DNA from 2 places in the Streptomyces sp. NPDC031132 genome. Region 2 is predicted to be linked to the other one. Evidence: riboswitches for the same ligand, from Rfam matches in the RefSeq annotation. Region 2 holds a riboswitch; the other holds the start of a gene.
What was found. Region 2 has a riboswitch for guanidine ahead of ACZ49B_RS34460 (hypothetical protein). Riboswitches for the same ligand answer to the same signal wherever they lie in the genome.
Positions count from the first base shown of each region.

Region 1: linked by a shared signal. The riboswitch ahead of ACZ49B_RS18915 (DMT family transporter) and the one ahead of ACZ49B_RS34460 (hypothetical protein) in region 2 are both predicted to bind guanidine.

Region 1 covers NZ_JBVIGX010000011.1:138,040-141,222, forward strand. Annotated here, with positions in the region: gene ACZ49B_RS18910 (transglycosylase domain-containing protein) at 1-1,046, shown strand, start outside; gene ACZ49B_RS18915 (DMT family transporter) at 1,079-1,399, opposite strand; guanidine-III (ykkC-III) riboswitch at 1,430-1,508, opposite strand; gene ACZ49B_RS18920 (GroES family chaperonin) at 1,571-1,915, opposite strand; gene ACZ49B_RS18925 (DUF3618 domain-containing protein) at 1,962-2,279, opposite strand; gene bcp (thioredoxin-dependent thiol peroxidase) at 2,391-2,858, shown strand.
Region 2 covers NZ_JBVIGX010000041.1:38,175-41,357, reverse strand. Annotated here, with positions in the region: gene ACZ49B_RS34465 (family 1 glycosylhydrolase) at 1-505, opposite strand, end outside; gene ACZ49B_RS34460 (hypothetical protein) at 858-1,172, opposite strand; guanidine-III (ykkC-III) riboswitch at 1,185-1,247, opposite strand; gene ACZ49B_RS34455 (DeoR/GlpR family DNA-binding transcription regulator) at 1,795-2,562, opposite strand; gene ACZ49B_RS34450 (MFS transporter) at 2,733-3,183, shown strand, end outside.

The DNA of each region.
Region 1 (3,183 bases), on a different contig from region 2:
CCCGCACCCCCTACGCCCCCGAGAACGAGGGCCAGTTGTCGTACGGGAACATCACCGTCACCACCGCCACCGACCTCTCCGTCAACGCCGTCTTCGCCCAGATGGTCGTCGACGTCGGCACCGCCAAGGTCAAACAGACCGCCATCGACCTCGGCATCCCCGAGAACACCCCGAACTTCGTCGCGAGCCCCGCCATGGCCCTCGGCACCATGCAGGCCAGCGTCCTGGACATGACCCAGGCCTACGCCACCCTCGCCGACCACGGCCGCCACACCCCGTACACGTTCGTCGACAAGATCACCAAGGGCAGCGACAGCATCCACCTGCCCGACCGCACCCCGCAGCAGGCCGTCAGCCGCGAAGCCGCCGACACGACCACGTCCATGCTGGTCAGCGTCGTCGACAACGGCACCGGTACGGCCGCCCTCGCCGCCGGGCACCCGGCCGCCGGCAAGACCGGCACCGGCGAACTGGACCGCTCCGCCTGGTTCGCGGCGTACACCCCGGACCTGGTCACCGTCGTCTCGATGATGGGCCAGGACCCCGACACCGGCTCCCTGGAATCCCTGTACGGAGCACTCGGCGAGGCCCGGATCGGGGGCGGCGGCTACCCGGCCCGGATCTGGGCGCAGTACACCAAGACCGCCCTGGAGGGCAGCGACCCGCTGGACTTCGACCTCGAACTCCAGCCGGGCGCCGAACCGTCCCCGCCGCCGTTCATCCCGAGCAGCCCGGAGCCGACGCCGGACGAGGACACCCCCGAATCACCGGCACCGCCGAGCCGGCCGAACCGCCCCGGCCGGCCGACACCACGGGACGGAGACGAGGACCAGGGCGGCCGGAACCAGGGGCAGGACACCGAGGGCCGGACCACGGAGGGCGACACCACCGCAGGCCAGAGCAACGAGGGCACCACCGGCGGAACGACCCCCGGAACCACCGGCGCAACGACCTCGGGCACCACGGCCGGCACCACCGCCGGCGCCCTGGGCGGCGTCACCGGCGGCCGCCCGCGCAGCCGCCCCCCGTCGGAATACCTGGAATAACCGGGACCACAGGAGTAGCCCGTACGAGGGGCTCAGTGACCGGAGGTCGCCTTCAGCCCCACCACCGCGACCAGCAGCAGGCAGATGAAGAAGATCCGGGCGGCGGTGACGGGCTCACCCAGCACCGCCATGCCCAGCACCGCCGCCCCGGCCGCACCGATGCCCACCCACACGCCGTACGCGGTACCGATCGGCAGGGACTTGGCGGCGTACGAGAGCAGCACCATGCTGGCGACGATCCCGGCACCGGTGAACACACTCGGCCACAACCGGGTGAAGCCCTCCGTGAACTTCATACCGATCGACCAGCCGACCTCGAGCAGACCGGCGACGAGAAGCAGAACCCAAGCCATGACAGGCACCTCCGGAACGAGAGCGAACGGGGTGCGTCGTCTTGTCGTACAGCCACGGCTACCCGGTACGGCGCGTCTCGTCGGGGGTTCCCCACCACCGTAGCAAAGCGCGTGCAGAAGGGCCGGTGACCCCGGTCACCGGCCCTTCGACGATCACTCTCCTACGGGTTCCTACAGGTAGAGCCCGGTGGAGTCCTTGGACCCCTCCAGCCGCTCCGCGGCCACGGCGTGCAGATCCCGCTCGCGCATCAGCACGTACGTCGCACCCCGCACCTCGACCTCGGCCCGGTCCTCGGGGTCGTACAGCACCCGGTCGCCCGGCTCCACACTGCGTACGTTCTGCCCGACCGCGACCACCTCGGCCCAGGCCAGCCGCTTGCCCACGGCAGCGGTCGCCGGAATCAGGATGCCGCCGCCCGAGCGCCGCTCGCCCTCCGGCAAGTCGGACTTCACGAGCACACGGTCGTGCAGCATGCGGATGGGCAGCTTGTCGTGGGTGGTGGTGTTGTCGCTCACGCCACGAACCTACCCGTCCGCGCCCCGCCCGTGCGCCGCAGGGTCATCAGCGCTTGCGCCGCGCCGACACCACGAGCAGGCCGATCACACCCGCCGCGAGCAGCGCGACGGGCGCGATCCGCTCGAAGCGCGGAGCGCCGTCCTCGTGGCACAGGCCGTCCCGTACGTCCGTCAGAAGACGGTTCACGGCGACGACGGCACGCCCGGCGGTGTGGTCCACGGTCGAGGCGACCCTGGCCTTCGCGTCCCCGATGATCGTCTTCGGGTGCATGCGCACGCCGATCTCGTCGAGCGTCTCGGCGAGCTGCTCGCGGCGGCGGACGATGTCCGCCTCGATCTGTGCGGGGGTCCTGGCTTCCGGCACCGCGCTGCCTCCGTCGTCGTGGTCGTGGTCGCATGGGGGCGTAGTCCGCCATGAACAGTCTGTCAGCTTAGTCTCGGACCGTACCGATCCCCTCCCGAGGAGACTGTTGACATGAGCGAGCGACTCCAGCCGGGCGACACCGCCCCCGCCTTCACCCTGCCCGACGCGGACGGCAACGAGGTCTCGCTCGCCGACCACAAGGGCCGCAAGGTGATCGTGTACTTCTACCCCGCGGCGCTGACGCCGGGCTGCACCAAGCAGGCCTGCGATTTCACGGACAACCTGGCGGTGCTGGCCGAGGCCGGCTACGACGTGATCGGCGTGTCCCCGGACAAGCCGGAGAAGCTGGCGAAGTTCCGCGAGAAGGAGCACCTGAAGGTCACCCTGGTCGGCGACCCGGAGAAGAAGGTCCTCGAGACCTACGGCGCGTTCGGCGAGAAGAAGCTGTACGGCAAGACGGTGACCGGGGTCATCCGATCCACGGTGATCGTGGACGAGGAGGGCAAGGTCGAGCGCGCCCTCTACAACGTCAAGGCCACGGGCCACGTAGCCAAGATCATCAAGGACCTGGGCATCTGACTCCGGCCAGCCCTCCACACCGACGGCCCGCACCAACCAACCGGTGCGGGCCGCTCCGTTAATCGGACGTAACTATCCGCATACCGGTTCGTTAACCCGTACGAAGCCACGAACGCGTGGCCGGCCCGGAGGGGCAACGATGGCGGTGCGATACACGCGAGACCTCCTGGAAGAGGCGGCTCGGGAAACGACGAACTTCAACGACGCGGTGATCTGGTGCGGGGCACCCCTACACCGGGCTCCAGGCGCTACCTGCGCGCGAAGATGCAGGAGGCAAGCGTCGACTTCTCCCACTTCCCGACGCAGTGGGTGCGGCACACGGAAG
Region 2 (3,183 bases):
GGTAGGCCTTCTCCGCATAGCCGGCCGGGTTGTCGACCGGCATCCAGCCGTCGACGAGGTCGCCGAAGGTCTCGGCGACGAAGTCGACGTGCCGGGCCCACGCAGCCGCGGCCGAAGGAGAGAGGAAGCCGCCGTCGGCCGCGACCCAGACGGGCAGGGCGGTGTGCAGCAGGCACGCCCACATCGTCAGGCCGGCCTGACGGCCGGCCCCGAGGATCTTTCGGTAGTGCTCGACCGCCCGCTGGTCGCGGCGTCCGGGTTCCGGCTCGATCCGGGCCCAGTCGAGGGACATCCGGTGGTCGCCGAATCCCCAGTCGGCCAGGAGCCGGAAGTCGGAGGCGTACCGCTCGTCGAAGCCGTTCCCGGCGCCGCTGCGCGGAGCCTTGCCGGCCTCCTCCCAGCCCCACCAGTTGTCCGCCGGCGTCGCGCCCTGGCTCTGGGTGGCCGAACTGGCCGTTCCCCACCTGAAGCCGGGGGGAAAGCCGCCGGGGCCGGACGAGGTCATGGTCGTGCTCCTGATCGGTCTTGGACGGGCGGTCACGTATGCATCGGGAGACGGCCCGGTAGGCGGGCGTTCGGTGGCGGCCACCGCACCCGAGGAAGACCGGCCCCGGAAGTTGATCTCCGTGGAAACGTATCACCGGCCGTACCGCGCAACTCCCGCAGGTTCCCTCGGTGCCTCGCGGCCGGCACCCGTACAACGGGCGCGCACCTCCGCTGCGGGAGAGCTCGGTCGACTCGTCCCGGGGCAGCCTCCCGAAGCGGTCGGGGAGGGCGGGGTGATCCTTTACCCGGACGACATGGACGCCTGGGTGCAGGTCGAGTCCTCCGATCGAGCCGGCATCGGCAAGAAACCCTCACACGGACGGTTCCGCTGGTCCGGGCTTGCCTGCCCGAGCCGGCCGCCGCCGGGCTGATCCTGGCGACACCTCGCCGCACCCCTGGTGTCCGCGTCGCTCTCCTCGGAGGGCGAGGGCGGCGGCCGAGCGGGCCGACTCGTATGCGGTCCGCTTGCGTTGCACGCGGACGGCGCGGCCGAGGGCGATGCCGAGCGACTGGTTCGACGCGCGGGCCTGTTCGACGGTGGCGAGCTCCTGCTGCTCGTCGCCGAGGCGGTGTCGGCAGCGGGCGAGCAGCACGACTGCGGTGGCGTCGTCGGGGTCGCCGGCCATGACGGGGCGCCTGGCGCGTCGTCGTGCGTAACCGGGTACGGCGCACCTCGTCCGAGGCCTCGGGACGGGGCCGCCGCACAACCTGGCAACGAACGCGGGCCCGGCGGCACCCGGAGTGCCCCACCTTGCCCCTCCGCCCCCTCCTCCCCGTGCACGGTTCTCACCGGTACACCGCTTCGCGACGCCCGATGCGTGCGGCGAAGTCCTTGGTGGCGCGATCCCGTGACAGGTGGATCCAGGTGTACGGAGCTTTTCGCCTGGTCGGCGACGTCCTGGATGAAGGCCTTCTCGCGCGCTTTGCCGATCTGCTCGCCCGTCGCCCACAGGACGTCGAACATCTGGTTCGTCCGGCGACTCGACGCGTTCCAACGGCGACTCCTCCCACGTGCGTTGGTGTGCGGCGTGCACGTTGGCCAGTTCCGCGAGCTGTCCCCGCATGCGCAGCAGGTCGAGCTGGACCCCCTGTACGCGCTCCTCCCACCACTTGAGCAACTGCGCGGACCCGTCGGTGGGGTTGGTGGCGGCGAACCCGGGTGCGTGCCGTGCAGGAAAGGTACGTTCACACGAAACCCAGACGGCCGGACGGACCCGCCCCGCGGCGTGGCCGGCCCGACTGCCGGGCTCAGTCCTCCGGCGGATGGACCACCTCGACGCCCTGGTCACGCAGTACTTCGACCGCGGGGGAGTCGGCGGGGGCGTCCGTGACCACGAGGGCGATCTCCTCCATGGAGCAGATGCGGCCGAGCGCCGCCCGGCCGATCTTGTCGGCGGTGGCGACGAGGATCACGCGTTGCGCCGAGGCGACGGCCGCCCGCTTCACCTGTACGTCGTCGAGGTTGTAGGCGGTGGCGCCCTGGATGGGGTCGACCCCGCAGCAGCCCAGGATGAACGTGTCGAAGCACAGGTCCTTGAAGGTCTGGACAGGTGCGTGGCCGTAGAAGGACAGCTCCTCGGGGCGCACCTGCCCGCCGGGCATCACCAGTTGGATGCCGGGATACGCGGAGAGGGCGAAGGCCGCGTGCAGTGAAAGGGGCGCGACGGTGAACTGGCGGTCCGCCATGGCCTTTGCGATGGCGACCGCCGTCGTGCCCGTGTCCAGCGCGACGGTCTCGCCGTCGGTGAGCAGTTCGACCACGGTGCGCGCGAGCCGCTCCTTGGTCTGCGCCCCGGACATGGCCCGGATCGCATAGGGGGGTTCGACGCCGCCGGGCAGGCTGCTCACGGCGCCGCCGCGCACCCGGCGCAGCGCGCCCCGGGACTCCAGTACCTCCAGGTCGCGGCGGACGGTCATTTCGGACGCCCCGGTGGCCTGGGCCAGCTCGGCCACCGTCGCACGGTTCTGCCGCATCAGCAGTCCCACGACGAACTTGTGCCTCTCCATGACGTTCATGTGTCTGCTTTTAGCACAGAAGGGGCGGGAGGGCGCTGCGGTTGAGCGTTTCGCACATGCTCACTGTTGAAACGAACATAGCTGATGTGTAGTGTGAGTGAAATAGTGTGAACTTACCGCTGCTGTGAACGTTGAGCATGTTCATTCGACCATGACCGATGAGGAGAGCCATGACCTCCACCAGCGAGGCCGATCTGCCAGAGGGAGGCAAGCCCCTCCTCACCACCGTCGCGATCGCCGCCTCGTGCCTGGCGTTCGTGGTGATCGGCGCCCTCCAGGCGCTCTACGGCCCGGCGATCCCGGCGCTGCGCGACGCATACGGCATCAGTCCGGCCGTGGCCGGGCTCAGCCTCAGCGCGCACTTCGTCGGCGCCTTGCTCGGAGTGCTGATCTACCACCTCCTGCGGGGCCGCCTGAACAACCGGGTGCTGCTCGGCGGCTCCTACGCGCTCATGGCCGTCGGCGCCGCCGTCTTCGCCTTCTCCCCGAGCTGGACCCTCGCCCTCGCCGGGACGTTCGTCATCGGCCTGGGCTTCGGCGGCATCGACTACGGCCTCAACCAGCTCTTCGCCGCCGGCTTCGGCCACCGCAGCACCGCCATGCTCAACCTGCTGAACGGGC